One region of the Streptomyces sp. NPDC004051 genome, then DNA from elsewhere that is predicted to be linked to it. Evidence: riboswitches for the same ligand, from Rfam matches in the RefSeq annotation. Region 1 holds a riboswitch; each other region holds the start of a gene.
The links. A riboswitch is a leader RNA that binds a small molecule or an ion and turns the genes downstream of it on or off. The one in region 1 is predicted to bind cyclic di-AMP.
Positions count from the first base shown of each region.

Region 2: linked by a shared signal. The riboswitch ahead of ACWEQO_RS25695 (M23 family metallopeptidase) and the one ahead of ACWEQO_RS17415 (transglycosylase family protein) in region 1 are both predicted to bind cyclic di-AMP.
Region 3: linked by a shared signal. The riboswitch ahead of ACWEQO_RS18990 (M23 family metallopeptidase) and the one ahead of ACWEQO_RS17415 (transglycosylase family protein) in region 1 are both predicted to bind cyclic di-AMP.

Region 1 covers NZ_JBSGHG010000014.1:95,200-105,525, reverse strand. The annotation lists gene ACWEQO_RS17450 (DUF397 domain-containing protein) at 1-192, opposite strand, end outside; gene ACWEQO_RS17445 (helix-turn-helix domain-containing protein) at 201-1,037, opposite strand; gene ACWEQO_RS17440 (ATP-binding protein) at 1,268-1,687, shown strand; gene ACWEQO_RS17435 (SurA N-terminal domain-containing protein) at 1,879-2,523, shown strand; gene ACWEQO_RS17430 (nucleoside triphosphate pyrophosphohydrolase) at 2,608-3,612, shown strand; gene ACWEQO_RS17425 (cytochrome P450 family protein) at 3,675-4,955, shown strand; gene ACWEQO_RS17420 (transglycosylase family protein) at 5,291-6,283, shown strand; cyclic di-AMP (ydaO/yuaA leader) riboswitch at 6,489-6,656, shown strand; gene ACWEQO_RS17415 (transglycosylase family protein) at 6,660-7,457, shown strand; gene eno (phosphopyruvate hydratase) at 7,821-9,104, shown strand; gene ACWEQO_RS17405 (FtsB family cell division protein) at 9,203-9,679, shown strand; gene ACWEQO_RS17400 (DUF501 domain-containing protein) at 9,808-10,326, shown strand, end outside.
Region 2 covers NZ_JBSGHG010000029.1:71,060-81,385, forward strand. The annotation lists gene ACWEQO_RS25670 (HAMP domain-containing sensor histidine kinase) at 83-1,090, shown strand; gene ACWEQO_RS25675 (response regulator) at 1,087-1,785, shown strand; gene ACWEQO_RS25680 (cation:proton antiporter) at 1,867-3,159, opposite strand; gene ACWEQO_RS25685 (dihydrofolate reductase family protein) at 3,486-4,619, shown strand; tRNA gene ACWEQO_RS25690 (tRNA-Met) at 4,732-4,805, shown strand; cyclic di-AMP (ydaO/yuaA leader) riboswitch at 5,100-5,257, shown strand; gene ACWEQO_RS25695 (M23 family metallopeptidase) at 5,269-6,303, shown strand; gene ACWEQO_RS25700 (PrsW family intramembrane metalloprotease) at 6,385-7,773, opposite strand; gene trmB (tRNA (guanosine(46)-N7)-methyltransferase TrmB) at 7,826-8,683, opposite strand; gene lhgO (L-2-hydroxyglutarate oxidase) at 8,721-10,004, opposite strand; gene ACWEQO_RS25715 (MFS transporter) at 10,102-10,326, opposite strand, start outside.
Region 3 covers NZ_JBSGHG010000016.1:130,792-141,117, reverse strand. The annotation lists gene ACWEQO_RS19010 (aspartate aminotransferase family protein) at 1-775, shown strand, start outside; gene ACWEQO_RS19005 (helix-turn-helix domain-containing protein) at 886-1,509, shown strand; gene ACWEQO_RS19000 (DUF6126 family protein) at 1,506-1,628, shown strand; gene ACWEQO_RS18995 (tyrosine-protein phosphatase) at 1,648-2,445, opposite strand; cyclic di-AMP (ydaO/yuaA leader) riboswitch at 2,909-3,071, shown strand; gene ACWEQO_RS18990 (M23 family metallopeptidase) at 3,076-4,020, shown strand; gene ACWEQO_RS18985 (SGNH/GDSL hydrolase family protein) at 4,257-5,042, shown strand; gene ACWEQO_RS18980 (MBL fold metallo-hydrolase) at 5,238-6,473, shown strand; gene ACWEQO_RS18975 (ATP-binding protein) at 7,161-9,053, shown strand; gene ACWEQO_RS18970 (roadblock/LC7 domain-containing protein) at 9,116-9,550, shown strand; gene ACWEQO_RS18965 (DUF742 domain-containing protein) at 9,553-9,924, shown strand; gene ACWEQO_RS18960 (GTP-binding protein) at 9,902-10,326, shown strand, end outside.

The DNA.
Region 1 (10,326 bases):
GGCCCTCGTCGAACGGCCCTCACTCTTGAGGGCTTCGACGAAGGTGCTGAAGGCGTCGGCCGGGAAGGCGAGGGTGGCCCCGGACGGGGCCTTTGAGTCGCGGACGGCTATGTGGGTGGGGGAGTTCGCTATCTCGACACACTCGTTGCCGTCACCCGGGCCCGAGTAGGACGACTTCCGCCAGGTGTCCATGGGGTTCCTCACAACTCCTTCGCCAGCCTGTGGACGAATTCACGCGACTGTTCGGGTTCGAGTGACGCGGCCTCCACCTTACGGAAACTCGTTCGGTAGGTGTTGAGCTGAGCCTCGGAATCGATGAAGGCCGAGCCGTGCAGCGCGTCGCGGACCACGGTGTCGAGCTTGAGCAGGGGGCCGCCCACGTACGTCATCGTGCTTGAGGCGCTGGCGAAGCCGTCCAGGTCGAAGGGGATGACGCGCACGGTGATGTGGTCCGCTTCGGAGAGTTCGAGGAGCCGGGTGAGCTGGGCCCTTGAGGTGGCACGGTCGCTGACTCTGATCCGGAGTGCCGCCTCATGGATCACCGCTTCGTACGGGATGGTGAACTCCTGGCGCTCCCTCCGGTGCTGGATGCGCAACTCGACTTCCTCGGGGGTCAGTTCCGGCAGTCTGGACGAGAAGACGGCACGCGCGTAGTCCTCCGTCTGCAGCAGGCCCGGTACGTACAGGACCGCCACATGGCGCAGGAACCGCGCGTGGTGCTCCAGTTCGGACAAGTCCAGGAATGGCGTGGGGAGGCGGCCCCGGTACTCCTCCCACCAGCCGCGCGTCCGATCGGTGGCCATCGTCGCCAGGGCGTCGATGAACTCCTTGTCGGTGCAGGCGTAGTGGGAGGCGAGGCGACGGAGGCGCTGCTCGCTCACGCCTGCGAGCGCGGACTCGATGTGGGTGATCTGGGCGGGGCTCACGCCGAGCAGCCCGGCTGCCTGGCGGGAGTTGAGGCCCGCGGTCTCACGGAGTCTGCGCAGTTCGGTTGCCAGTCGCATCTGGCGTGCCGTTGGTTCGCGCCTCTTCACCATGGTCCGGCTCCCTGACGTGCTTGTGGACGCGACTCGTTCGGCGTCAGATTACGCGACCGGCTTGCCGCGTCCCTAAATTTAGATCTACCGTCAGTGACGCGATGCACACGCTGCGGCATTCCGGGGCTCCGGAAGTGCACCGCTCCGTCCTGCCATGACGGCTGCGGCGATGCCACCGCCCGCACACCGCTGCAGAGCACGACCCCTCACCCGACGACAGGAGCTGACCCATGTCCGGAACCGGCACCACGGCCGACCCCTGGGAGTACTGCCTCTACATCCCCAACGATCCCCGCGCCGTCACGATCAGCCGCCGGACCCTCCGGCTGATCCTCACCATGCACGGCCTGATCCGTCTCGTCGACACCGCCGAACTGCTCGCCGCCGAGCTGGTCTCCAACGCCGTGCGGCACACCAAGGGACCCGCCGCCCTGCGGGTGCGGTGGGCGGCGGGGGTGTTGCGGATCGGGGCGTGGGACGCGGACCCCGCGCCGCCGGAGCCGCCGGTGCCGTTGGAACGGGTCGTGGACCTGGAGGAGGGGCGCGGGCTGGCGTTGGTCAAGGCCTACGCCGATCTGTGGGGATGGCAGCCGCTGGCGAGGGAGGGCAACCGGGGCAAGGTCGTCTGGTGCGAGCTGGCCGCCGCCTGACCGGTGGGGCGGTGCGTCACCGGCAGCGCCGCCACGGATCGCGGGCCGCCTCGCCCGGCGAGCGGGGCGGCGGTGCTCGAAGTCGCGGTGAATCGTTGGTCGAATGGGTTGGCCAGAGCCCGGCCGCTGCCTACTATCGATCACCGCAGGACTTTGTGCACCGCCGCACAAGCTCTCCTCAGGAGGTTTCCTTGCATCGCCGTCGTCGCACCGCGCTCCTCCTCACCGCCGCCCTCACGATGGCGGCCCCCCTGCTCACGGCCTGCGGGAACGACGCGCATCCCGGCGCGGCGGCCGTCGTGGGCGGACAGCGGATCACGGTGTCGCAGCTGGAGGACCGGGTCGGAGAGATCCGCGCGGCCCAGCAGGAGGCGGTGCCGGAGGCCCAGTACGAGCAGGCCGTCGCCCGCACCGGCAGCCTCACCCGCGACACCCTGCACAGCATGGTCCTGGACCGTGTGCTGGAGCGTGCCGCGCGCGACGCCGGGGTGAGCGTCACCCCCAAGGAGGTCCAGGGGATGCGGGCCGGCCTGGAGCAGCAGGCCGGCGGAGCCGAGGCGCTGGAGGCGGCCTGGCTGCAGCAGTACGGCATCCCGCCGCGGCGCCTCGACGACAACCTCCGCCTCCAGGTCCAGGCGCAGAAGCTCGCCCGGCAGCTCGGCACCGACACCAGCCGGCCCGAGTTCTGGCAGGCCCTGTCCGAGGCGAGCAGGAAGCTCGACGTCGACCTCAACCCGCGCTACGGCACCTGGGACGACGAGAAGAGCAGCCGCGTCGACGCCAGGACCCCGTGGGTCCGGGACGTCACGGTGGACGGAAGCCAGCCGATCGCCTGAGGCGGCAGGCCTACTGTCACACCGCGCCGGTTCCCCTGTGGACAACTTTCTGGGGCCGGCGAGGCCGTGGGTTAGTTTCGGACCGTGAACGCAACCAGTCCCGCAGCCCCCTCCGCCGCGCCGCCCGGCCGCGTCGTCCTGCTCACCACCAGCCACCGCGTCGCGCCCGGCCTGCTGTCCTGGCCCGCCTGGCAGGCCCTGCACGCGGCCGACCGGGTGCTGTGCGCGGACGGCGCCCATCCTCAGCTGCCGTACCTGCGGGAGGCGGGCATAGCCGTCGAGGAAGCGGCACCGGCCGCCCAGGACCTGGTCGAGGCCTGCGCCGGCGGGCGGACCGTGGTCGTCGTGGCGACGGGCGAGGGCGAGCCCGCTCTGACCGACGGCCTGGCCCGCCTCGCGGGCACCGGCCGCGTCCGGATGCCGGAGCTGGAGCTGCTGCCCGCCTCCTACGACCTGCCGGGCGCCCGCCTGCTCGACCTCGTCCAGGTCATGGACCGCATCCGCGCCGAGTGCCCCTGGTCGTCACTGCAGACCCACAAGGGCCTGGCCAAGTACGGCATCGAGGAGGCGTACGAACTCGTCGAGGCGATCGAGGAGGGCGACCGGGACGAACTGCGCGAGGAACTGGGCGACGTCCTCCTCCAGGTCGTCTTCCACGCCCGGATCGCCGAGGAGCATCCGGAGGAGCCCTTCTCCGTCGACGACGTGGCCGGCGGCATCGTCGCCAAGCTCATCCACCGCCACCCCCATGTCTTCGGCGACGAGACGGCGACCACCCCCGAGGAGGTCAAGGCGCACTGGCTGCGCACCAAGGCCGTCGAGAAGCAGCGCACCTCGGTCACCGAGGGCATCCCCATGGGCCAGCCCGGCCTGGCCCTCGCCGCCAAACTGGCCTCCCGCGTCCGCACCGCGGGCCTGGACGTTTCCCTGCCCCGGGTCGAGGGCATCGGCTACGACCTGCTCGCCCTGGCGGTACGGGCCGAGGCGGAGGGCGTCGACCCGGAGGCGGCCCTGCGCGCGGCGGCCCGCGCGTACCGGGACGCGATACGGGCCGCGGAAGGGACCGGCGGGGAAGCAACGGGGGAGTAGGGGAGTAACCGGAGGAGCAAGGGGAGGGCCTTCGGGGAGAAGGGGGCGGATACCGTCGGGGTGTGACCGACCAGCACCAGCCCCAGCCCGAGAGCACCGCCCCCGAACTCTTCACCTGGGAGTTCGCGAGCAACCCGTACCCCGCCTACGCCTGGCTGCGCGAGCACGCGCCCGTGCACCGGACGCGGCTGCCCAGCGGGGTGGAGGCCTGGCTGGTCACCCGGTACGCCGACGCCCGGCAGACCCTTGCCGACCCCCGTCTCTCCAAGAACCCGGCGCACCACGACGAGCCCGCCCACGCCAAGGGGAAGACCGGCATTCCCGGTGAGCGCAAGGCCGAGCTGATGACGCACCTGCTCAACATCGACCCGCCGGACCACACCCGGCTGCGCAGACTGGTCAGCAAGGCGTTCACACCGCGCCGCGTCGCCGAGTTCGAGTCCCGGGTGCAGGAGCTCACCGACGGGCTCATCGACCGGTTCGCGGAGCGCGGCTCCGCCGACCTCATCCACGAGTTCGCCTTCCCGCTCCCCATCTACGCCATCTGCGACCTGCTCGGCGTCCCCCGGGAGGACCAGGACGACTTCCGGGACTGGGCGGGCATGATGATTCGGCATCAGGGCGGACCCCGGGGAGGGGTCGCCCGGTCGGTGAAGAAGATGCGCGGCTACCTCGCCGACCTCATCCACCGCAAGCGCGAGGCACTGCCCGCCGAACCCGCCCCCGGCGAGGACCTCATCTCCGGCCTGATCCGCGCCTCCGACCACGGTGAGCACCTCACCGAGAACGAGGCCGCCGCCATGGCGTTCATCCTGCTGTTCGCCGGTTTCGAGACCACCGTCAACCTCATCGGCAACGGCACCTACGCCCTGCTCACCCACCCCGAGCAGCGCGAGCGCCTGCAAGCCTCGCTCGCCGCCGGGGAGCGCGGGCTGCTGGAGACCGGCGTGGAGGAACTCCTGCGCTACGACGGGCCCGTGGAGCTGGCCACCTGGCGGTTCGCCACCGAGGCGCTCACCCTCGGCGGGCAGCACATCGCGGCCGGGGACCCGGTCCTCGTCGTCCTGGCCGCCGCGGACCGCGACCCGGAGCGGTTCGCCGATCCCGACGTGCTCGACCTCGCCCGGCGGGACAACCAGCACCTGGGGTACGGCCACGGCATCCACTACTGCCTGGGCGCCCCGCTGGCCCGGCTGGAGGGCCAGACCGCGCTCGCCACGCTGCTGACCCGACTGCCGGACCTCAGGCTCGCGTCGGATCCGGCCGAACTGCGCTGGCGCGGCGGGCTCATCATGCGCGGACTGCGGACCCTGCCGGTGGAATTCAGCCCATGGCCGAAGTGACTTACTGAACGGTCACCGGATGTCTGCCGTAGCAACCCGCCGGACGGACCCGTGAAGGCCACCGGGTTGCCGCAGAAGTGGCTTTTGCGCATCCTCCGTACGCCTCTGAAGTGACGGTCGGGACCCCTTCGGGCACGGTCCGTCGCACCGTCGTCGGGGCAGTGCGGACATGACGTTCGGTCAGCTCTGTGATCTTCATGTGATCTGCGCGGCATGAACTTGTGACAAGCGATTGTCTGCGGCTACGTTCACCCATCAAGCACGGCGCCTCGGTTGCACAGCTGCGCAGTTCGACTCGCCGTGCGGGTAACTGTTGTCCTGCGAAAGGTCTCCGCATGCTCTCCGGGAACGGTCGTCACCGTCGCCCCCGCCAGGCTCCGGCTTTTGTCGTCGCTGCCGGAGTGACCGGCTCAGCCATCGCGATTCCGCTCCTCGGGGCCAGTGGCGCCAGCGCGGCCGAGGGTGTGACCTGGGACCGGGTCGCGGAGTGCGAGTCCGGCGGCTCGTGGAGTCAGAACTCCGGCAACGGCTACTACGGCGGCCTGCAGTTGACCCAGGCGGACTGGGAGAAGTACGGCGGCCTCGACTACGCGTCCAGCGCCGACCAGGCCAGCCGCGGCCAGCAGATAGCCGTGGCCGAGAAGATCCTCGCCGACCAGGGGGTCGGCGCGTGGCAGGCCTGCGGCCTGCTGTCGGGCCTGGGTGGCGACCTGGGCAAGGCCGGCGCCGACACCGGCGCGGGCGGCGGCTCGTCGTACGACTCGTCCGGTACCGGAAGCTCCGCCACCCCGGCGCCCTCGCAGTCCGCCGGTGCTTCTTCGGGCAACAAGGGCAACGGCGGCGACAAGGGCATCGAGGTCGGTAAGGGCCAGAAGGCGGACGAAGCGCCCGAGTCCGACGGTTCGGGCATCGAGCCCGGCGCCTCCCCCTCCGCTTCCGCTTCCCCCTCCGCCAAGGGGGGCGATTCGGGCAAGTCGGGACAGAAGGCGGGCTCTTCGGATGCGTCCGCGAGTGAGGCCCCCACCGGCCGCCACCGTGGCGCCAGTGCCGAGGAAGAGGTGCGTGAGGACCGTGAGTCCGGAAGCTCCGGCCGGCACGCCTCGCGCGGCGGCCTCGGCCTCTCGCGCGGCCTCGACGTCTCCTCCCCGGCCGACAGGGCCCCCGAGGGCACCGGAATCGGTCCCTCGATCGCCGTCGACTCCCTTGCGCTCGGCGGCGGGTGGCTCGCCCAGTACGGCGGGGGCGGCGCGGGGGCGGATGAGGCGGCGCCCAACCTCATCCTTCCCGGTCAGAGCCTTGCGTTCGGATTCGGATCGGACGAAGGCTGACATTCGAAGAGGCGTGTCGATGGCGGCAGTTGAGGTCGGGTTTCGCGCTGAATGTCCGTTATAAAGGCGATGAGAGATAGGTCTCAGAAGCCCTGATCGTCTTTGATTATCCGCCGTGCGCGTGTCTACCGTCAGGACCGCTCGCCACCGCGGGCCCCGGCTGCCGCCACGCCGAATCCTGCCAGTGGCAGCACGGGAACACTCGTCGCGTCATGCGCCGTAGGCAGGAGCGGGGGAACCAAGGTAGGTGCCGCATCCGGTGATTGACGCCGGATCGGCTAGGGGTGAAGCCGTGTCCCGTGAGGGACGCGGCCGGGCAACTCAACCGGCCCGAACCCGACAGCTCACCTCGTAGGCGTCGGTGAGGGGATCTTCCATGCTGTTTTCCGGCAAGGGCAAGCACCGTCGTCCGTCCAAGGCCACCCGGGTCATCGCCGTCGCAGGCGTCACCGGTGCCGCCGTCGCCGCCCCGCTGATGGCGGCCGGCAACGCTTCCGCCGCCACCGCCTCCGAGTGGGACACCGTCGCCCAGTGCGAGTCCGGTGGCAACTGGTCCATCAACACCGGCAACGGCTACTACGGCGGCCTGCAGTTCTCCGCTTCCACCTGGGCCGGCTACGGCGGCACGCAGTACGCCGCCACCGCCGACCGGGCCAGCAAGGCCCAGCAGATCGAGATAGCCGAGAAGGTCCTCGCGGGCCAGGGCAAGGGCGCCTGGCCGGTCTGCGGCAAGGGCCTGTCCAACGCCGCCTACGCCGGCGGCGGCTCCGGCAACCAGAGCGCCGGGAACCAGAACAGCGGTTCCTCGCAGAGCACCCAGCAGCAGAACACCCAGAAGCAGAACACCCAGAAGCAGAGCACCCAGGAACAGAGCACCCGGAAGCAGAGCGCCCAGAAGCAGAGCACCGGCTCCGCCCCCGAGCGCTCCACCGAGCAGAAGGCCTCCCGCTCCGACGAGCGTCCGGCCGCCGCGAAGAAGACCGTCACCACCCCGACCGGCGAGAAGGTCGAGAAGGGCGACGGCGAGTACAAGGTGGTCAAGGGCGACACCCTCAGCTCGATCGCCGCGGAGCACGACGTCAAGGGCGGCTGGAACAAGCTGTTCGAGCTGAACGACGACATCGTCGAGGACGCCGACCTCATCTACCCGGGTCAGCAGCTGCACCTGAAGTAAGGTGCGGCCGCAGGTCCAGGGGGCTCCGTCCCCACGGAGCCCCTCCCCTCCCCGTCCCCACGGGGTCTCCCCCGCCCCGGTGCGTGTTCCCCGTACGCGCCGGGGCGGGGCTTTTCCGTACGCGGCGGGTCCTCGCCGGCGTCCGGTGTCCGGTGTTCGGCGTCTGGTGTCCGGTGCCGGCCGACGGGCACGAGGGGGTTCCGGTTTCCGGGCCCGTCTTTGTTCCGTTCGGAAACAATTTACTCTCGGTTCCGTCCGAGAGGCGGCCGACCGGATGGCCGATCGCCCGGAGCCGGATAGGCTCGGTCCCGCAGGGTCCCCGTGGCCCGGCTGATCCACGTCACATCCATGAAGGAGATGCTCGTGCCGTCCATCGACGTCGTCGTAGCCCGGGAAATCCTGGACTCCCGAGGCAACCCCACCGTCGAGGTCGAGGTCGGCCTCGACGACGGCAGCACGGGTCGTGCCGCCGTTCCGTCCGGTGCCTCCACCGGCGCCTTCGAGGCCATCGAACTCCGTGACGGCGACCCCGACCGTTACCAGGGCAAGGGAGTCGAGAAGGCCGTCCTGGCCGTCATCGAGCAGATCGGCCCGGAGCTGGTCGGCTACGACGCCACCGAGCAGCGCCTGATCGACCAGGCGATGTTCGACCTGGACGCCACCGACAACAAGGGCTCCCTCGGCGCCAACGCCATCCTCGGCGTCTCCCTGGCCGTCGCCCACGCCGCCTCCGAGGCCAGCGACCTGCCCCTCTTCCGCTACCTGGGCGGACCCAACGCGCACCTGCTGCCGGTGCCGATGATGAACATCCTCAACGGCGGCTCGCACGCGGACTCCAATGTGGACATCCAGGAGTTCATGATCGCCCCGATCGGCGCGGAGTCCTTCTCCGAGGCCCTGCGCTGGGGCACCGAGGTCTACCACACCCTGAAGAAGGTGCTGAAGAGCCGCGGCCTGTCCACCGGCCTCGGCGACGAGGGCGGCTTCGCCCCGAACCTCGGCTCCAACCGCGAGGCCCTCGACCTCATCCTCGAGGCCATCAAGGAAGCCGGTTACGCCCCGGGCGAGCAGATCGCCCTCGCGCTCGACGTGGCCGCCTCCGAGTTCTACAAGGACGGCTCGTACGTCTTCGAGGGCAAGGAGCGCTCCGCCGCCGAGATGACGGAGTACTACGCCGAGCTGGTCGAGGCGTACCCGCTGGTCTCCATCGAGGACCCGCTGTTCGAGGACGACTGGGACGGCTGGAAGGCCCTCACCGACAAGCTCGGCGACAAGGTCCAGATCGTCGGCGACGACCTGTTCGTCACCAACCCGGAGCGCCTGGCCCGCGGCATCGAGGAGGGCTCGGCCAACGCCCTGCTGGTGAAGGTGAACCAGATCGGTTCGCTGACCGAGACCCTGGACGCCGTCGAGCTGGCCCAGCGCAACGGCTTCAAGTGCATGATGTCGCACCGTTCCGGCGAGACCGAGGACGTCACCATCGCCGACCTGGCCGTCGCCACCAACTGCGGCCAGATCAAGACCGGCGCCCCGGCCCGCTCCGAGCGCGTGGCCAAGTACAACCAGCTGCTGCGCATCGAGGAGATCCTCGACGACGCCGCGGTGTACGCGGGCCGCAGCGCCTTCCCGCGGTTCCGCAACGCCTGACGACGCGGCTCCGCCAGTCGTCCGTACGTCCCCGGACACGGTCCCGTACCGTGTCCGGGGACGTACGCGCGTATGAAATGTGAACGGGAGACGGGGACATGGCCGTGAAGGACCGGGACCGCTTCTCCACCGCGACCAGGATCCGGCTGATCGGTGAGCAGACCGCGGCCCGGGTCTACCGTTCGCAGACCAGACGCCAGGCCCGCCGTTCCCGGCTGACCGGCCGGGCCGCGCTGCTCGCCCTGGTGGTCTGCTCGCTGATCGTGGCGCTCGCCTACCCCATGCGGCAGTACGTGTCCCAGCGCGCCGAGATCGCCGACCTCCAGCAGGAGCAGGAGGAGGCCCGTCAGCGGGTCGAGGAGCTGCGCGACCTCAAGGCGCGCTGGCAGGACGACGCCTACGCCGAGCAGCGGGCCCGCGAGCGGCTGCACTACGTCAAGCCCGGCGAGACCGGCTACATCGTGATCGACCCGGGCGCGGCCGAGAAGTCGCGCACCGACCTCGGAGCGGCCGACCGCCCCTGGTACGCGAACGTCTGGGACGGGGTCGACAGGTCCGACGCCGCCGCGCGGTGAGCCCCGGGTTTAGCCTTACTACCCTCAGCCGTCGTTCCGGGCCACCGCCTTCCGGAGCCCCTCCCAGAGCGCCTTCCGGAGTCCGGAAGAGCCGCACGCCCCGTACAGAGACCCGCAGGAAGACACGTATGGACACCCCTCCGCCCACGACCCCGCGCACCGAGCCGACCGACGCGGACGTCGAGGCCTTCAAACAGCAGCTCGGGCGGCCCCCGCGCGGGCTGCGCGCCATCGCGCACCGCTGTCCCTGCGGACAGCCCGACGTCGTCGAGACCGCGCCGAGGCTGCCCGACGGCACCCCCTTCCCGACGCTGTACTACCTGACGTGCCCGAAGGCGAACTCCGCGATCGGCACGCTGGAGGCGAACGGCGTGATGAAGGAGATGACGGAGCGGCTGGCGGCGGACCCGGAGCTGGCGGCCGCCTACCGCGCGGCGCACGAGGACTACATCCGGCGCCGTGACGAGATCGAGGAGCTGAAGAACTTCCCGAGCGCCGGCGGGATGCCGGACCGGGTGAAGTGCCTGCACGTCCTGGTCGCCCACTCGCTGGCCGCCGGCCCCGGCGTCAACCCGCTGGGCGACGAGGCGCTCGCGATGCTGCCCCCGTGGTGGCGCAAGGGCCCGTGCGTGACCCTGCCCGGCGAG
Region 2 (10,326 bases), on a different contig from region 1:
AACGCTCCCGCCGCACCGGGAGTCCACGGCAGACAGTACGGCAGACGGCGCACGGTGAGCAGGGGTGAGGAGGTGGTACCGGGTGCCACTGTTCTGGCGGATCTTTCTGCTGAACGCCGTCGTACTGATCACGGCCACCGCCCTGCTGCTCGGACCGGTCACCGTCTCCACCCCGGTCCTGCTCACCGAGGCCGCCGTGCTCACCGTGGGGCTGGCCGCCATGCTCTTCGCCAACGCGCTGCTGGTGCGCGTCGGCCTCGCCCCGCTGCAGCGCGTCACCCGCGCCATGTCCACCACCGACCTGCTCCGCCCGGGTCAGCGCCCCGAGGTCACCGGGCGCGGGGAGATCGCCGAGCTGATCAGCACGTACAACACGATGCTCGACCGGTTGGAGGACGAACGCGCCACGAGCAGCGCCCGCGCCCTCTCCGCGCAGGAGGACGAACGGCGCCGCATCGCCCAGGAACTGCACGACGAGGTCGGCCAGAGCCTCACCGCCGTCCTGCTCCAGCTCAAGCGGGTCGCCGACCACGCCCCGGTGGAGCTGCGCGAGGAGCTGAGCCTGGTGCAGGAGACCACCCGGAGCAGCCTGGACGAGATCCGGCGCATCGCCCGCCGGCTGCGCCCCGGTGTCCTGGACGAACTCGGGCTCGCCAGCGCTCTCAAGGCCCTCACCACCGAGTTCGGCGCCTCCACCGGCCTGATGGTCCAGCACCGCCTCGACCCCGACCTGCCCGACCTGGGACCGGAGGCCGAACTGGTCCTCTACCGGGTGGCCCAGGAAGGGCTCACCAACATAGCCAGGCACGCGCAGGCCCGCCGCGCGGAGGTCTCCCTGCGCCGCACCCCCACCGGAGTCGACCTCCAGGTCCGGGACGACGGTCACGGCATCGGCGCCGCGGCCGAGGGCGCCGGTATCCGGGGGATGCGCGAACGGGCCCTGCTCGTCGGCGCCGACCTCGACGTGGGTCCCGCTCCCGGCGGCGGGACCCGGGTGTGCCTCGCCGTGCCCGTTCCCGTACGGGGTCCCGCGCCCGTGCGGGCCGTGCCGACCGTGACCGCCGCTCCCGACCGGAGACGCCGAACATGACCGACCCGGCTCCCGCCAGCACTCCCACCGGCCCCGCCGAGGGTCCGCCCCCCACCCGTATCCTCCTCGCCGACGACCACGCGCTGGTCCGCCGGGGCGTACGCCTCATCCTCGACGGCGAACCGGACCTGACGGTCGTCGCCGAGGCCGACAACGGGGCCGAAGCCATCGAGCAGGCCCGCGTCCACGAACCCGACCTGGCCATCCTCGACATCGCCATGCCCCGCCTGACCGGCCTCCAGGCGGCCCGCGAGCTCTCCCGCGCCCTCCCGCAGACGCGGATCCTCATCCTGACCATGTACGACAACGAGCAGTTCTTCTTCGAGGCGCTCGGCGCCGGCGCCTCCGGATACGTCCTCAAGTCCGTCGCCGACCGCGACCTGGTGGAGGCCTGCCGGGCCACCATGCGCGGCGAGCCGTTCCTCTACCCGGGCGCCGTCAACGCCCTGATCCGCAACTACCTCGAACTCGCCCGGGACGGCCGGAACCTGCCCGCCAAGGCCATCACGGACCGGGAGGAGGAGATCCTCAAACTGGTCGCCGAGGGGCACACCTCGCAGCAGATCGCCGATCTCCTCGTCATCAGTCCCAAGACCGTGGAGCGCCACCGCGCCAACCTGCTGGCCAAGCTCGACCTGAAGGACCGGCTGGAACTCACCCGGTACGCCATCCGGGTCGGCCTGATCGAGCCCTGATCGAGCCCGGTCCGTCACCGGAGCCGACACCCGGGCGCCCGGTCCGTCACCGGAGCCGACACCCAGGGGCCCGGACCGGTCCTACCGCTCGGCCTCGGCGGGCAGGGGCTCCGCCTCCCGGTCGCGTCCGGTGTCCAGGTCGGGCGCGGGCCCGTCGTCCGGAGCGTCGGGCGGGGCCCCGGGTGGGGGCCCGTGGTCGGACCGCCGTGCCCGTACGGCGCGCAGGGCGCGCGCGAGCAGATCGGCCCGTCCGGCGAGCACCGGGCCGAGGACGGCGAGGACGAGCACGTATCCGGCGATGAACGCGGTGAGCCGGCCGTCCAGCCCCGCGCCGGTGGCCATGGCGGCCAGGATCAGCGCGAACTCACCCCGGGCGACGAGCGTGGTCGCGATGTCGGCGGCGATGTCGGCGCCGTAGCGGTACAGGCGGGCGACCAGCAGGCCCGCGGCCAGGTTCATGGTGAGGGTCAGCACCACGGCGACGGAGACCGGACCGGCGACGGAGGCGATGTCACCGGGGTCGATGGCCAGCCCGAAGGCGAAGAAGAAGATCGCCGCGAAGGCGTCGCGCAGCGGATGCACCAGGGTGCGGATCCGGGGTGCGGAGGGAGTGCCGGCCACGATCAGGCCGACCATGAACGCGCCGATGGCGTCGACGACCCCGAGCACCTCGGAGACGCCCGCGACCAGGATCGCGGTGCCGAGGAAGGTGACGACCAGCAGCTCGTTGTCGCGCACCGCCAGCAGCCGGCCGAACAGCCGGCCGCCGAAGCGGGCGGCGACGGCGAGCACCATCAGGAAGCCGAACGCCTTGGCCGCCTGGAGCGCCATGTCCGTGAGGCCCCGGGCGTCGCTGAGAACGGGCTGCAGGGCGGCGAGATAGAGGGCGAGGAAGATGTCCTCGACGACGGTGACGCCGAGGATGAGGCGGGTCTCGGGCCGGCCGATGTGGCCCAGCTCGATCAGGATCTTCGTGACGATCGCCGAGGAGGAGATGCCCAGCACCCCGGCGAGCACCAGGGCCTCCCGCGCGCCCCAGCCGAGGGCGAACCCGAAGCCCAGTCCCGCGCCGACGTTGAGCAGCAGGTAGATGCCGCCGGCGGTGAGCAGCCGTCTGCCGCCCCGTCTCAGATCGTCGAGGTGGAACTCCAGCCCCAGGTAGAAGAGGAGCAGGACGAGACCGAGCGCCGAGAGCATCCCGAAGTCGTGCGCGTCCTCGACCAGGACCGGGCCCGGGGTGTGCGGGCCGAGCAGGATGCCGGCGAGCATGAACAGGGGGATGGTCGGCAGTCCGATCCGGCTGCCGAGGCGGGCGAGGAACGCGGCGGCGAGGAAGGCGCCGCCCATGGCGAGCAGTGTGTCGGCATGTCCCACGGGCCACCGCCTTCCACAGCACGGGAACGGAGCGTGATCTCATCGACTGAGCCGAGTGGGGGCCGCTCCTTCGCGTCGATGGGGGTTCTTCGCCATACAGAGCCGCGGGCGGTGCGTCGGGGACCACAGAGGGGTCCGGGAGCCACTTGTCGCCTTCCCACGCTCACATCCGGCCCCACGCGACGACCATCCGTGGCACCACTCATGTCTGAGGGAGGGCGACACCCACGTGGGCCCCGGCCCGGCCCACGATCCGCTTGTCAGACTTGAGTCAGTTCAGTGGTCCGCGGCCCCGCGGTCCCGACCCCGTCCCCAGGAGCGCGTCGATGCCCCACCCGTACGTCCTGCTGTCCGCCGCCGTCTCCCTGGACGGCTACCTCGACGACACCGGCCCCGAGCGGCTGCTGCTGTCCGGTCCGGCCGACTTCGACCGGGTCGACGAGGTGCGGGCGTCGGTCGACGCGATCCTGATCGGCGCCGGCACGATCCGCGCCGACAACCCCCGCCTGCTGGTCAACTCGCCCGAGCGGCGGGCCGCCCGGGTCGCCGAGGGCCGGCCCGAGTACCCGCTGAAGGTCAGCGTCAGCGGCTCCGGCGACCTGGACCCGACGGCGCGGTTCTGGCACACCGGCGGCGAGAAGGTCCTCTACACGACCGACGAGGGCGCCGAACGCGCCCACGCGCACGGCCTCGCCACCGACGTCGTACCGCTCGGCGCCGCACTCGACTGGCGGCGGCTCCTCACGCACCTGTACGACGTGTACGGCGTCCGGCGGCTCATGGTGGAGGGCGGCGGCCTGATCCACACCCAGCTCCTCACCCAGGGCCTCGCCGACGAGCTCCAGCTGGTCCTCGCCCCGCTCTTCGTCGGCGACCCGGACGCCGCCCGCCTCTTCGGCCCCGGCGCCTATCAGGGCGGCCGGCTGCGGCTGCTGGAGACCCGCCCGGTCGGCGACGTCGTCCTCATGCGCTACGAGCCCACCGCCCCCGGCGCCGGCCCGCTCCCCGTCGCCGCCGACCACCACTGGCTGGCCCTCGCCTGCGAACTGGCGGCCCTGTGCCCGCCGTCGGAGACGGCCTTCAGCGTGGGCGCGGTGGTGGTCGCGGCCGACGGCACCGAACTGGCCCGCGGCCACTCCCGGGAGGGCGGCGACCCGCTGGTGCACGCCGAGGAGGCCGCCCTCGCCAAGACCGACCCCACGGATCCACGGCTCACGACCGCCACCGTGTACTCCAGCCTGGAGCCCTGCGCGCGCCGCGCCTCGCGCCCGGCGCCCTGCGCTCGGCTGATCCTGGACGCGGGGGTGCGGCGGGTGGTCACCGCCTGGCGGGAGCCGGACACCTTCGTGGCGGACGCCGACGGCAGCGGGGTGCTGGCCTCCGGGGGCGCCCGGGTCGTCGTACTGCCCGAGCACGAGGAGGCGGCCACGGCGCCGAACGGCCATCTGGTCGGCCGGTGACGAGACGACGGCGGTGACGGCGGCGGCGATGGCGAAGGCGGTGGCGGCGACGGCGAGGCGATGAGGAGTGTGCGGAGTGTCCCCCGCATGCCGTATGCTGGTGACACAACGACGCGGGGTGGAGCAGCTCGGTAGCTCGCTGGGCTCATAACCCAGAGGTCGCAGGTTCAAATCCTGTCCCCGCTACTGAAGGCCGAGGGCCGGAATCCGAAAGGGTTCCGGCCCTCGGTCGTTCTCGGCTTCCGCGCCGCTGTCACGCCAGGTGATCGGGTCGGCGCGCTGCGCATAACAACTGATAAACCGTCAGTTTCAATGTGACGCGTGAGGCATGGTCAACTCGCCCGACTTTGCCCGACCGTGGCGCTTAAGTCCGCGTGGAAATCGTTAACGATCAAGAGGAACGGCTTGGAATCCGGCCCCCACCTCTATTAACGTTCGATAACGCAGCGCGGTCGTCCCAGCCGTCACACGAGTCGGCTCCGTGCGCATGCGCCGAATCCCGTAAGGGAACCGGGGAACCAACATCTTGGGGTGAATCGCGTGGACGCCCCCGTGGAGACACGGAGCGTGTACGCGCGTAGGAGACCTTCCTGCTCCGAACCCGTCAGCTAACCCGGTAGGCGAGAAGGAAGGAAAGGAGTACGCCCAGGTGGCGTCGAACCGGCCTGCTCCCGAGGCCCCCTTCATGCCGAGCCAGTACGACGGCGACCCCTTCGTCTACGGCGGTGCCCGCCCCGACGAGGGCCCCTTCGAGGAGTGGAACCCCACCGAGGAGTCCGTCCGCCCCGTGCGCGGCCGGCACCGTGTCGGCAAGCAGCGCGGCGGAGGTCTCGCCCGCAGCTCCACGGTCCTGGGCGTCGGCGTCATAGCGGCGGTCGCCGGTGGCGGCATGGCCAGCGCCCAGACCGGCAAGCCGCCGGTCTCGATCTCGATGCCGGACCTTCCCTCTGTCGGTTCCCTCATCGCCGACGAGGAAACCCCCGCGGGCTCCGCCACCGCGCTCAGTGACATCGGTACGGTCGCCGACGAGGTCACTGAGCAGGGCGGCTCCGACGCCGGCGAGGCGCTGCACGCCCGGATCATGGCCCAGGTCGAGCAGCAGCAGAGCCAGGCCGAGGACAAGGCCGCCGCCGAGGCCGCCGCCGCCGCGGAGCAGGAGGCCAAGGAGAAGGCCGCCGCCGCGAAGAAGGAGGCGGAGGAGAAGGCCGCCGAGGAGAAGCGGAAGGCGGAGGAGGAGGCCAAGCAGAAGGCCGAGGCCGAGCGCCTCGCCGAGCTGGCCCGGCAGTACGCGCTGCCCACCTCCTCGTACACCATTTCCTCGACCTTCGGTCAGGCCGGCGCCTACTGGGCCTCCGGCCAGCACACCGGCCTGGACTTCGCCGCCCCCACGGGCACGCTGATCAAGGCGGTCCACACCGGCACGATCACCTCCGCCGGGTGGGACGGCTCCTACGGCTACAAGACCGTGCTGACGCTCGACGACGGCACCGAGATCTGGTACGCCCACCAGTCCTCCATCAACGTCAGCGTCGGCCAGCAGGTCAACACCGGCGACGTGATCGGCCGCGTCGGCTCCACCGGCAACTCCACCGGCGCCCACCTCCACCTGGAGGTCCACACCGCCGGCTCCGGCGCGGGCATCGACCCGCTGGCCTGGCTCCAGTCCAAGGGCCTCACCGTCTGAGACGACCACAGCCCCGGCAGTTCTGACGACGACCCCCCGACGTCAGGGCTGCCGGTCAGGCGTTTTCAGGGGCGGTACGTCTCAGGGGCGGTACGGGTACGCGTACGGGTTCGGCCGGTACGCGGAATGCCCGAGGTGGGCGGGACGCGCGGGGTACGGGGCATACGAGAGGGCCGTCGCGCCGTGCACGCCGTACACGCCGTACGCGCCGTGCACCGGCCAGAGCGGCACGGGCGGCGCGGTGGCGCGGGCCGCGTGCTCCAGGGCCGGGCGGGCCGCGTCGCGGCGGCGCCACAGCTCCCGCAGCAGCTCCCCCTCCCGCGCGGCGAAGTCCGTGCCCACGCGGCCGCGGCGCGCCCGGTGCCGCAGGAACGCCAGGGACGTCGCGTACGCCTCGTACCGCACCACCGTCCGGGCCGCCTCCCGGCCCCCGTGCCGGCGCGCGTACCGCCGGGCGAGGCGCCGGGCCCGCATCGAGCCGAGGGCGAACGGCTGGGCCGGGCTCAGCCAGCCGGCGGCGACGTACACGGGCAGTTCCGTGCGCACGGTCCGCAGCTCGCGTTGCCGCGTCCACACCACCAGCCAGGTCAGCAGGCCGAACGACGGCACCATGAACGCCCCGTACACGGCGAAGAAGCCGTACTCGCCGAGGACCGAGGAGCCGTTCCACAGCGCGTGCATGCCCATCGCGAGCAGCAGACCGCCCAGCGGCGGCAGGACGCGCCACCGGCGCCGACGTTCGACGGCGAGCGCGGCGATGCCGAAGCCGATGCCGGTGAGCACGGTGAAGAGCGGGTGCGCGAACGGCGACATGACGACGCGGACGAAGAAGGTCGCCGCGGTGACGGAGGAGACACCGCTGCCGCCGGTGAGCTGGTCGGTGCCGAAGGCGTTGCCCAGGTAGAGGATGTTCTCGGTGAAGGCGAAGCCGGTGGCGGCGACCCCGGCCGTCACCACGCCGTCGAGGATCCCGGTGAAGTCGCGTCTGCGGAAGAGGAAGACCAGCAGGACGGCGGCGGCCTTCGCCGACTCCTCCACGACGGGGGCTATGACGGTCGCGCCGAGGGTGTCGGCGCGGGACGGGTCCGCCGTCTCCGTCGCTATCCACTGGGTGGCGAAGCTGTTGGCGACGATCGCCATCAGCGCGGCGGCGCAGGCGCCCCACGCGAAGGAGAAGACGAGGTTGCGCCAGGGGCCCGGCGCGACCCGGTCCAGCCAGCGGAAGGCGGCGATGAGCAGCGGCACCGGGAGGACGGCGAGGCCGAGACCGACCAGGAAGCCCTCCGTGCCGGTCTGCTCGCGGACCAGAGCCAGGATGACCAGGCCGGAGAGCGAGAGGAGGGCGATCAGCGCCCCGTGGCGCACCCAGGGCCGCTGCCACCAGTGCACGTGCTTCGGGGCTCGTCCGGGCGGCCCGGCGGGGGGTGCCACCGCGTCGGGCCGCGTCGGGTACGGACGGCTGGTGTCCACGGCATTGACCCTAACGAGGGAAGGGCGCTGCCCGCAGGTACGCCGGATGGGCTCAGGGGCCGGTGGGGGGTTGCCCGGTGGGTCGGTCACCGGGCCGGTCGTCGTGCGGTACGCGGCGGAAGAGCAGGTCGTTCACCACATGGCCCTTCTCCAGCCCCTGTCCCTCGAAACGGGTCAGCGGGCGGAACTCCGGACGCGGCGCGAAACCGCCGTCGGCCACGGTGTTCTCGAAGGCGGGATGCGCGGTCAGCACCTCGAGCATCTGCCGGGCGTACGGCTCCCAGTCGGTGGCGCAGTGCACGACCGCGCCCGGTGCCAGCCGGGTCGCGGCGAGGGTGAGGAAGTCGGGCTGGATCAGCCGGCGCTTGTGGTGCCGCTTCTTGGGCCAGGGGTCGGGGAAGAAGACGCGCAGCCCGCTCAGGGAGTCGGGGGTGAGCATCTCGCGGAGCAGGATGATCGCGTCGCCGTTGCCGACCCGCACGTTGTCCAGACCGTGCTGCTCGGCGAGGTTGAGCAGGTGCCCCTGACCGGGTGTGTGGACGTCCACGGCGAGGATGTTGGTGCCGGGGTCGGCGGCGGCCATCCGCACGGTGGCCTCACCCATGCCGAAGCCGATCTCGAGGACGACGGGGCGGTCGTTGCCGAAGAAGTCGGCGAGGTCGAGCCGGCGCCCGTCGACGTCGAAGCCCCACCGGTGCCACAGCCGCTGCAGCGCGTCCGCCTGCCCGGCGGTGACCCGGCTCCGGCGCGGCTGGAAACTCCGGATCCGCCGCTCGAAGTGCGATCCGGCGGGATCGGCCTTCGGCCCGTCGGGGAAGCGGGGCTCCCCCTTCTCCCGGGTACGGCGGATCGACACACCGGGCGCGTGCTCGGTGTGCGGGGCTGCGGGGGTGTTCAAGGAGTCAGACACAGTGCTCTCGATTTTACGGCGGTCCGCACGGCGGCCCTCAGGGCGACTCCGCGGCCGCGCCGGGGCCCTGCCGCCCCGGGCCGGCCAGGGCGGCCAGCGCTCGGCGGGCGATCTCCCGGCCGATGGGCAGGGACGCCGTCGCGGCGGGGGAGGGGGCGTTGAGCACGTGGACCGCGCGGGGGGCCTCCCGGATCAGGAAGTCGTCGGCCAGGGTGCCGTCCCGCAGGACGGCCTGCGCCCGCACGCCGGCCGGGGCGGGGACCAGGTCGGCCTCCCGGACCGCGGGCAGGAGCCGGCGGACCGCCTCGGTGAAGGCCCGCCGGGACAGGGAGCGGTGCAGCTCGCCCGCGCCGTGCCGCCAGTGGCGGCGGGCCAGGCGCCGGGAGCCCGGCCAGGCCAGGGTGGCGGCCAGCTCGCGCGGGCGGACCGTGCGCCGGTCGTAGCCCTCGCGGGCCGGTGCCGGTACGGCGTTGGGGCCGACGTGGACGCCGCCGTGGACGCCGCGCGTGAGGTGGACGCCGAGGAACGGGAAGGCCGGGTCGGGCACCGGGTAGACCAGGCCGCGGACCAGCTCCGGCCGGGTCAGCTCGTAGTACTCGCCGCGGAACGGCACGATGCGCATGCCGGGATCGTCACCGGTGAGGCGGGCGATCTCGTCGCAGTACAGCCCGGCGCAGTTCACCAGGACCCGGCCGCGCACGACGTCCCCGGCGGCGGTCAGGACCGCGACGCCCCGCTCCGGGCGGCGGTCGACGCGGACCACCCGCGCGCCGTAGCGGATCTCCGCGCCGGACGCCTCCGCCAGGCGGTGGGCCACCGCCGCGAAGTCGCAGACACCGGTGGCGCCGACGTGGAGGGCGGCCAGGCCCTCGACCTCCGGCTCGTACTCGGCGATCTGCGTCGCGCCCAGTTCGCGGACCGTCAGCCCGTTCTCCCGGCCGCGCTGGGCCAGGGCGTGCAGACGGGGCAGTTCGTTCCGGTCGGTGGCGACGATCAGCTTGCCCGTCACGGCGTGCGGGACGCCGTACTCCGCGCAGAACTTGACCATCTCCGCCGCCCCCCGCACCGCGTACCGCGCCTTGAGGGAGCCGGGGCGGTAATAGATGCCGCTGTGGATGACGCCGCTGTTGCGGCCCGTCTGGTGCCGGGCGGGGCCGGGCTCCTTCTCCAGCACCGTGACCCGCGTGCCCGGCGCCGCACGGGTGATCGCGTACGCCGTCGACAGGCCGACGACGCCGCCGCCGATCACCAGCACGTCGCAGTCGTACGACGGCCGCACCGCGCGGACCACTCGCACCACCTCCCGCTCCCGATAGTGCACCACGCCACTGACAACGCCCGTGCACCCGGAAGCGACGGGGCCGCCGGGGCCTCGGGCCCCGTCGAGGCGGGTCCGGCGGCCCGGGCGGGCGGGGTGCTCAGGCGGGTGTCATCAGCAGCGGCCGGGCCCGCTCGCGCAGCTCGACCACGCGGGGTTCGTCGCCGTAGGGCTCCAGGCGGTGCAGGAGGTCCTTGACGTACTCGGTGGTGCGGGCGGACGAGATGCGGCCGGCCACCTCCACCGCGCGCACCCCCTGCTCGCAGGCGGCGTCCAGGTTGCCCGACTCCAGTTCGGCGACGGCCGAGACGACGAGCCGCAGGCC
Region 3 (10,326 bases), on a different contig from region 1:
GGAGCCGATCCAGGGCAAGGGCGTGTACGAGGCCCCGCCCGGCTATCTGCGCGCCGCGCAGGAACTGCTGCACCGGCGCAAGGCGCTGCTGATCGTCGACGAGGTGCAGACCGGCCTCGGGCGGACTGGTGACTTCTACGCCTACCAGCACGAGGAGGGGGTCGAGCCGGACCTGGTGTGCGTGGCCAAGGCGCTCTCCGGCGGCTATGTGCCGGTGGGAGCCACGCTGGGCAAGGACTGGATCTTCCGCAAGGTCTACTCGTCGATGGACCGGGTGCTGGTCCACTCGGCCAGCTTCGGGGCCAACGCCCAGGCGATGGCCGCGGGCCTCGCGGTCCTGTCGGTCATGGAGAACGAGCACCTCGTCGCGCACGCCCGGGCCACCGGGGAGCTGCTGCGGTCCCGGCTCGCGGCACTGACCGGGAAGTACGAGCTGCTGGCCGAGGTCCGCGGCCGGGGCCTGATGATCGGCATCGAGTTCGGCCGGCCGCGGTCGCTCAGGCTGCGCGGCCGCTGGGCCGCGCTGCAGGCCGCGCGCAAGGGGCTCTTCGCGCAGATGGTGGTCGTGCCGCTGCTGCGGCGGCACAGGATCCTCACCCAGGTCTCCGGCGACCACATGGAGGTGATCAAACTGATCCCGCCGCTGATCATCGACGAGCGGGACGTGGACCGGTTCGTGGGCGCCTTCACGGCGGTGATGGACGAGGCCCACGACGGCGGTCTGCTGTGGGAGTTCGGCAGGACCCTGATGAAGCAGGCGGTCGTCGGCCGGTGAGACACTGGCCCCGTACGGCCGCGATGTCTGCCGGGGCGTGAACGCCCACCTCTTTTTGCCCGCGAGGCAAGAAATTTGCCTCGCGGGCAAAAATGCTGCTGAATGGGGTCATGCACACCCCCGAGAGCGATCCGTCGGCCGAACCGGCCGCCGCGCTTCCCGCGGTCGCACCGCACCTGCGCGCGCTGCGCCGCCGGGCGGGCCTGACCCTGGAGGCCGCGGCACGCGACGCGGGGCTCTCGCCCGCCCATCTCTCCCGGCTGGAGACCGGGCAGCGCCAGCCCTCGCTGCCCATGCTGCTCTCCCTGGCCAGGATCTACGGTACGACCGTCTCGGAACTGCTCGGCGAGACGACCACCGACCAGGACGCGGTGCTGCGCGCCGCCGACACGGAGCCGACCGTCGCGGGCGGCTGGACGTACCGCCAGGCCGGCTCCCCCGGGCGCGGGATGCAGGCCCTGCGGGTCGAGGTTCCCCACGGCTCCCAGAGCGGCATCGTGCGGGTCCACCCGGGTGAGGAATGGCTGTACGTCCTCAAGGGGCGGCTGCTGCTGCGCCTCGGGGACGCGCTGCACCGGCTGGCCCCGGGCGACAGCGCGCACTTCGACTCGCTGACCCCGCACCGTATCGCCGCTCAGGACCCCGACGGGGTCGAGCTGCTCTTCGTCCATACCCTGTTGCAGAGTCCCACGGCCGCCCTGTGCCTGGGCCCCACCCATGGAGATGTGTCATGAAAGACCTGGAGGAGAAGTTCCCTCGCGCCCTGTGGGTGAGGCTGTTCGTCTACGTCGTGGTGGGGCACCTCTTCGCGGCCTTCATCTACCTGCTGTTCGCGCTGGGCGCCAAGCAGTAGTCACCGGACGAGGGGTTCCTCACTCGAGCAGGCGCTCGCGCAGTCGCTCCCGGTTCTCGGGGGTGAGCCCGAGCGCCGTCTCGAGGTAGGGGTCCACGCCGCCCCAGGTCTCCTCGATGGTCTCCAGGGCCGCCGACAGATATTCGGCGCGGGCGTCGAACAGGGGGTCGAGCAGCTCCATGACCTCGGGGGAGTAGGCCGAGGCGGAGCTGCCGCTGCGACGCACCCGGTAGCGGCGGTGCTTGGCGCCGGACTTGAGGTAGTCGTCGAAGATCGCGTCCCGCTCCACCCCCAGGGCGAGCAGCGTCACCGCCACCGACAGGCCCGCGCGGTCCTTGCCCGCCGCGCAGTGCATCAGCGCGGGGACGCTCTCCTCGGCGAGCGAGCGCAGCACCTGGGAGTGCTCGGCGGTGCGTTTCCTGACGAGCACGCGGTACGAGGCGATCATCCGGCCCGCCGCCTTGCCGTCGGCGAGGATCGAGCGCAGCTGGTCCAGGTCGCCGTCGCGGACCATCTTCCAGAACTGTGCGCCGTCGGCCGGGTCGCTCAGCGGCAGGTTCACCTGGCGCACGCCGGGCAGTTCGATGTCGTGGCCGTCCAGCTTCCGGTCGGCCGCGTTGCGGAAGTCGAAGACGGTGTGCAGTCCCAGGGAGGACAGGAAGGCGGCGTCCGACGCGGTGGCGTGGGCGAGGTGGCCGCTGCGGAACAGCACGCCGTGGCGTACCCGGCGGCCGTCCACGGTCGGCAGTCCGCCCACATCGCGGAAGTTCCGCACTCCGGTCAGCTCGGGTTCGGTCGACGGGATGTGCTGCGTCACTGGGGCCCCTCCCTCTCGCCGCCGACGGGGAGGCGCCGGCGGGTGTCACCCGACGATACGACATGCCTGTCGGGGGCAATGAGTTGTCCGCGGACCGGTCGACGGGGGCGTTCCGGGGCGACCGGCCGACCGGAGCAGAACGCACCCGATAGGGCGATTGAAGTTGTTATGTCCGTTTAGCAGTTTTCGCCACAAAGTGCACCGAAAGAAGGGGAGGTGGGGGGCGCGTGGTGAGCATCGTCATATCGGTGACGATGTGTTGTCGCCATGCTCACCTAATTCCGTTGTTCCGTAAGGGAATCCGGGGAGTGCGGGAAATCCGGGACGACTCTGGGTGACGGAATTCAGGTGAATGGATCACGGAAAAGGGCCTTCGTTCGGAACATCGCGCTTGTCCCTTTGCGCCGTGGTCGCCTACGTTCGCCATCGATCCGGACGGACGCCTAATCCTGCCGCCGCCCGGAGCCCGCACACACTGACCCGTGTACGGCAGGAGCGGGGGACCCACAGGTACCACTGCCTGTCCCGGTCTCCGGAACAGGCTCGGGGTTAAGCCGCGTCCCGACGCGGCCGGGCATCTCCAGTCCGAACCCGACAGCTCACCTCGTAGGCGCCGGAGAGGAATTCGTCATGCCCGCAGAGGGTAAGCACCGCCGTCCCCGCGCTGCGCGTTTCACCCGTTCCATAGCCGTCGCCGGCGCCGGTGGCGCAGCGCTCGCACTGCCGCTCCTCGGCGCCACCGGCGCGAACGCCGCCCCGGCGCAGGCGGCCCCGGAAAAGGCCGTCCAGTCGTTCTCCGTCGCCGACAAGAAGACTGACGGCAAGAAGGCCGACAGCGGCAAGAGCGACGGCGCCCGCACGTACACAGTGAAGGGCGGCGACTACCTGGCGAAGATCGCCGAGTCCGAGAACGTCGACGGCGGCTGGAAGCAGCTCTACGCCGACAACCGGGAGGTCGTGGGTGACGACCCGTCGCTCATCCACCCCGGTCTGAAGCTCTCGGTCGACGGCAAGGCCGCGGCGAGCACGCCGAAGAAGTCGGCCTCCTCCGGCCCTGCCGGTCCCCTGGGGCCGCCCTCGTCGTCCGCTCCGTCCTCCGCGCCGAAGCAGTCCGCGCCGAAGGCCTCCTCCGGTGCCGCGACCGCGAACCAGGCCGCGAACACCTCCGGTTACAGCTCGCCGGTGCCCGGCAGCGGCCCCGGCACCGCCTACAAGGTGGCCGGCAGCATGTGGTCCAGCGGCTACCACACCGGTGTCGACTTCGCGATTCCGACCGGCACCTCCCTGAAGGCCGTCGGCCCGGGCACCGTGGTCTCCGCGGGCTGGGCCGGTGCGTACGGCAACCAGGTCGTCATCCGGCTCGAGGACGGCCACTACGCCCAGTACGCCCACCTGTCCTCGCTGTCCGTCTCGGCCGGCCAGAGCGTGAGCGGCGGCCAGCAGGTCGGCCTCTCGGGGTCCACCGGCAACTCGACCGGCCCGCACCTGCACTTCGAGATCCGCACCACGCCGAACTACGGCTCGGACGTGGACCCGGTCGCCTACCTCAATGCGAAGGGCGTCTCCCTCGCCTGACCCCGCGGCGACCCGCCTGACACACGCCGAAGGCCGGACCCCGATCCCGGGGTCCGGCCTTCGGCGCGTTTCGGCCCTTCAACGTTCTTGCGAACAGGGCTATTCCGGAACGGGACAATGCTCGGGGAGTGGCTTATCTCACCGCGCGTCAACCCCTTCCTACGGTCGCGTAGGTCACATTCGAAAGGGAATCATGTCCCCTCGTGGCAGACGATTCGAAGAGTGACAGCACATCAGTGATCGGGTCGTACGTGGCGGTGGGGGACAGCTTCACCGAGGGCGTCGGCGACCCCGGCCCGGACGGGGCGTTCGTCGGCTGGGCCGACCGGTTCGCCGTACTTCTCGCCGACCGCCGCCCCGAAGGCGACTTCCGGTACACGAATCTCGCGGTGCGCGGGAAACTGCTCGACCAGATCATGGCCGACCAGATTCCGCGGGCCGTCGAACTGGCTCCCGCACTGGTCTCCTTCTGCGCGGGCGGCAACGACATCCTCCGCCCGGGCACCGACCCCGACGAGGTGGCCGAGCGTTTCGAGCAGGCCGTGGCCGCGCTCACGGCGGTCTCCGGCACGGTCCTGGTGACCACGGGGTTCGACACCCGGGGCGTGCCCCTGCTCAAGCATCTGCGCGGCAAGATCGCCACCTACAACGGGCACGTGCGGGCCGTCGCCGACCGGTACGGCTGCCCGGTGCTCGACCTGTGGTCCTTGAAGAGCGTCCAGGACCGCAGGGCCTGGGACGCCGACCGGCTCCACCTGTCGCCCGAGGGGCACACGCGCGTGGCGCTCCGCGCGGGCCAGACCCTCGGCCTGGACGTCCCGGCCGACCCGGAGCAGCCCTGGCCCCCGCTGCCGCCGCGCGGCAACCTCGACGTCCGACGGGACGACGTCCAATGGGCGCGCGAATACCTGGTGCCGTGGATAGGGCGCCGGCTGCGCGGGGAGTCGTCGGGGGACCACGTGACGGCGAAGGGGACGCTGTCCCCGGACGACATCAAGGTGCGGATCGCCTCGGTGGCCTGACGCCGGAAGGGGGGCGGACGCGGCGGGCACGGGACACGGGGGAGGGGCACGGGGGCGGACGCCCGCGCCCCGTCCCGGGAGCCGGAGCCCGGCGGGCCCGTCGCCCCCGGGCGGCCGGTTCCGTCCCGTCCGCCGCCGCGGTCCCGGCCGGTCCGCACATAATGGGATGTCCGACCGACTCTGCTGGGAGGCATCGTGGCCGGTTTCCGTCCCCGGAGTTCCGGGCTCCGTGCGCTGCGGCCCGCGGCCTTCGGCGCGGACCCGAGCGGTGAGCGCATGGCGCGCATCCGCAGGTCCCCGCACTACCGGGACGGGGTGTTCCAGAACCCCGGGGGCCCCGTCCGGCCCCGCTCCGAGGGCTCGACCCGGGACCTGGCGAAGACCTACTTCGACAAGGAGACCCGGCACAACCGCGCACCGCGCGGCGCCGTGCCGGTGCACTCCACCACCCTCGCCGACCTGGCGCGCCCGCCGGCCACCGGACTGCGTCTCACCTGGATGGGCCACTCCAGCGTACTCACGGAGATCGACGGTCAGCGGGTCCTGTTCGACCCCGTGTGGGGCGAGCGCTGCTCCCCGTTCCCGTTCGTCGGGCCGCGGCGGCTGCACCCGGTGCCCCTGCCGCTGGCCGCGCTCGGCCCGGTCGACGTCGTGGTGATCTCGCACGACCACTACGACCACCTGGACCTGCCCACCGTCAAGGCGCTGGCCGGCACGGACACGCTGTTCGCCGTGCCGCTCGGGGTGGGCGCCCATCTGGAGCACTGGGGCGTGTCCGCCGACCGGCTGCGCGAACTGGACTGGCACGAGGCGACACGGGTCGGCGGGCTCACTCTCACGGCCACCCCGGCCCGGCATTTCTGCGGCCGGGGGCTGCGCAACACCCAGCACACCCTGTGGGCCTCCTGGGTCGTGGCGGGTGCGGAGCACCGCGTCTACCACAGCGGCGACACCGGCTACTTCGACGGCTTCAAGGACATCGGCGCCGACCACGGACCGTTCGACGCGACGATGATCCAGATCGGCGCGTACTCGGACTTCTGGCCCAAGGACCGGCTGGACCCCGTCCCGGGACCCGGTTCCTGGCCCGAGATCCACATGAATCCGGCCGAAGGCGTCCAGGCCCATCTGGACCTGCAGAGAGGCCGCCCGGACGGTGTCCTCCTGCCGATCCACTGGGGCACCTTCAACCTGGCGCCGCACCCCTGGGCGGAGCCCGGCGAGTGGACGATGGCGGCCGCCGACGCGGTCGGTCAGCCCGCGGCCTTCCCCGTCCCGGGCCTGCCGTTCGAGCCCGCGGGAGAGCTGCCGGCGAAGACGTGGTGGCGGGAGGTGGGGCACGTCCCGAACCACAAGTGGCCGCTGCCCGACCCCCTCACGGACCCCTCCGCCTCCTCCCACGAGGACCTGGACCTGGTGGGAGAGGAGTGACGTGGGGCAGGAGTCCGCGAGCCCGGAAGTCATGGCCTCTGTTGCTACGGAGAGTGAGAATTTCGCGGACCCTCCTCGGGGGTGAAGGAACTCCGAGGGCCGCTGCGGCGGAGGGGTCGTGGCCGTCGCGGTGGCCCGGGTGAGTGGATGCCGGAGGAAACGAGGGCCGGGGAGCCGTGGGCTCCCCGGCCCTCGGCATGTATTCATGACCGCTTCTGACCAGGTCGGATCGAGTGACGACCGTTTCCGGGTGACTGCCTGACGGGTTCATCGGTCTGTCGTACGAAGGCTCATACCAGAGCGGGACGCTGTCCGGGCAAGTTTGTCAACTGGCCACCGCACGTGATGCGCTGGTGACTACGGTGAGTGTCGGTCGGGCGCATCGCGTCCCGGGGCCATGTCCACCAGATCGGATCAGGGAGCGGGGACCGGTACGTGCAGGCAGAAGGCGGACGAGGGAGCAGACGGGGCGAGGGGCCCCGCCGGCCGGGCCCGGCCGGCGTCTCGGGCGCGACCGGCACCCGGAACCGACGGACCGGTACCGGTGCGAGGACACCGGGGCCCGGTTCCCGGGCCCCGGCCTCCCGCACGGACCGGCGGGAGGGCGGACGGCACGGACGCCCGCCCTCCCGGCCCGCCCCCGCGCTCCCCGAGACGCAGATACGGTCCCAACTGCTGAGGCTCGCCGTGCTGCCGCCCGTCGCGGTCGCCCTCAGCGCCTGCGCGGCCGTGCTGTTCACGGTCCGCTCCACCGGGGTGCGGCACGGCGCCCCGCTGTGGATCGTGCTCGGCGGCGCCGGGTCGGTGGCCCTCGCCGGCATCGTCGTCGCCACCGTGGCCGCCGACCGCGCCGCCCGCTCCGTGCAAGAGCGGGTGGAGAGCCTGCGCCGGAGCACGGCCCGGCGCGAGGCCGACCTGGGCGGCCTGGTGGACGCCCTGCGCCGGGGGGAGGGCCCGCCGCCCCGGGCGCAGCGCGACAGGACGCCGGAGAACGCCGACGACTTCGACCTGCTCGCCGCCGATTTGTCCCGGGCGCACGACGGCGCCGTCACCGCCGTCGTGCAGGCCTCCCAGCTCTCCAGCCAGGCGGGCAGCGAACAGAAACTCGAGGTGTTCGTCAACCTGGCCCGGCGCCTGCAGTCCCTGGTGCACCGCGAGATCTCCCTCCTCGACGAGATGGAGAACGAGATCGAGGACCCCGACCTGCTCAAGGGCCTCTTCCACGTCGACCATCTCGCCACCCGCATCCGCCGCCACGCCGAGAACCTCGCCGTGCTCGGCGGGGCCGTCTCCCGGCGGCAGTGGAGCAACCCCGTCCCCATGACCGAGGTGCTGCGCTCCGCCATCGCCGAGGTCGAGCAGTACTCGCGGGTCAAACTCGTCCCGCCGATCGACGGCACCCTGCGCGGACACGCGGTCGCCGACGTCATCCACCTGCTGGCCGAACTCGTCGAGAACGCCACGCTGTACTCCGCCCCGCACACCCAGGTGCTGCTCCGCGCCGGCCTCGTCACCTCCGGGCTCGCCGTCGAGGTCGAGGACCGCGGACTCGGCATGCCCGTGGACGAGCAGGAGCGGATGAACGCCCTGCTCGCCGACCCGGACCAGGTCAATGTGGCCAGCCTGCTGGCCGACGGACGCATCGGTCTGTTCGTGGTCTCGCAGCTCGCGAAGCGCCACGGCATCCAGGTCAGGCTGCAGAGCAACATCTACGGCGGGGTGCAGGCCGTGCTCGTCGTGCCGCAGTCACTGCTGGGCGCGGAGCCGTGGGTCGCGGGGCCGGGCACGGGACAGCCGCGAGAGATCCACGCCGTGCCGGGCACGGAGTACGGCGGCGGACCGGCGCCCCGGCCCGAGCACCCCGTGCCCGCGCCCGGAGGTGTCCCGCTGCCGGGACCCGGTCCGCTGCCGGGGCCCGGGGCGCTCGGCACCCCGGCGCCGCATGCCGCGGGACCGCGCTCGCACCGCCGCGACCGGCCCCCCGCCGCGACCCCGCAGTCCCCCGACGGAGTGGCGCCACCCCTGCCGCTGCGCGGTGCCCGCGCGGTACGGGCCAACCCGGCCGAGGCGACGCCCGGCATCAACCCCGAGGACCGGCGGACCCTCGCGGAGAACGGGACGGGAGCCGCCCCCCTCACCCCGCGCGACGGCACGGTGCGCGACACCGTGGACAGACCCCGACTGCCCCGCCGCCGCGCCCAGGAACACCTCGTGCCCCAACTCCGCGACGGCCCCACGCCGCGTCAGGAGACCGGACACGTCGCCGGTCACGATCCCCATCTGATGGCGGCCTTCCAACGGGGCGTCAGCCTCGCCGAGACCCAGCAGCCCACCGACGCCGTCCCCCTGGGGCGCGACGACCCGGGCCGCACCGACAACCCCGGCGAGCACACGGTGGGCCGTCCCACGGCGCCCATGCTGCCGACCCGGCCCGTGGAACCCCACCCCGTGCAGTTCCACCCCGTGGAAGCGCACCACGTGCCCGCGGTGTCCCGGGAAACGCGCGGCGCCCATGACGGGGTGCCGGCGCCCCCTACCGACCACACCACCCGGGACGACGGGAGCGCGCCCGCCGGATGAGCACGCCCGCACCCGCCCCCACCGCTCCCGCAGACCTTCGTACCCCAAGGAGTCGATCCACCATGGCGAGCGATGCGCCGACCGCCCACGTGTCCGATCTCGACTGGCTGATGAGCGGCCTCGTACAACGGGTGCCGCACACGTCGAGTGCCGTACTGCTCTCCTGCGACGGACTGGTGAAGTCCGTGCACGGCCTCGACGCGGACAGCGCCGACCACATGGCCGCCCTGGCCTCCGGTCTCTACTCGCTCGGCCGCAGCGCCGGCATCCGCTTCGGCGACGGCGGCGACGTCCGCCAGGTCGTCGTCGAACTCGACTCGACCCTGCTCTTCGTCTCCACCGCCGGGTCCGGCACCTGCCTCGCGGTGCTGGCCGGCCGCGAGGCCGACGCGGCGGTGCTCGGCTACGAGATGGCGATGCTGGTCAAGAGCGTCCGGCCGTATCTGATGACCGCTCCCCGGCAGCCCGCCGCAGAACCCCCGGTGATGAGGCCTTGAACGTGGCGACGGCCGGCGACGGCCCCTGGCTGGACGAGGCGGCCGGGCGGCTGGTGCGTCCCTTCACCGTCAGCGACGGCCGTACCCGCCCCACCGTCGAACTCGACCTGATGTCACAGGTGATGGCCACCGGGGCCACCCCTTTCGGCTACCTCGGCCCCGAGCACGCGCAGGCACTCGACCTGTGCCGCGCGCCCCTCCCGGTCGCCGAGGTCGCCGCCCATCTCAAGCTGCCGGTGGCCGTCACCAAGGTGCTGCTGGCGGACCTCGTCGACTGCGGGGGGCTCACCACCAAACCCCCCGTGTTCGACCACAACCCGACGGACCGGGCCCTTCTGGAGGCAGTGCTCGATGGACTACGACGACAGCTCTGACCGCGGCACCGGCACCGACCCGTTCCCCACCGCGCTCAAGATCCTCGTGGCGGGCGGGTTCGGTGTGGGCAAGACCACCTTCGTCGGCGCGGTCAGCGAGATCGCGCCGCTCAGCACGGAGGAACTGCTCACCACGGTCAGTGCCGCCACCGACCGGCTCGACGGAATCGAGAACAAGGTCGAGACGACCGTGGCGATGGACTTCGGACGTATCACCCTTGACCCGGAGCATGTGCTGTACCTGTTCGGCACACCGGGCCAGGAACGGTTCTGGTTCATGTGGGACGAGCTCTGCGAGGGCGCCCTCGGCGCGGTCGTCATCGCCGACACCCGGCGGCTGGAGGAGTGCTTCGCCGCCGTCGACTTCTTCGAGCAGCGCGGCCTCGGCTTCGTCATCGCCGT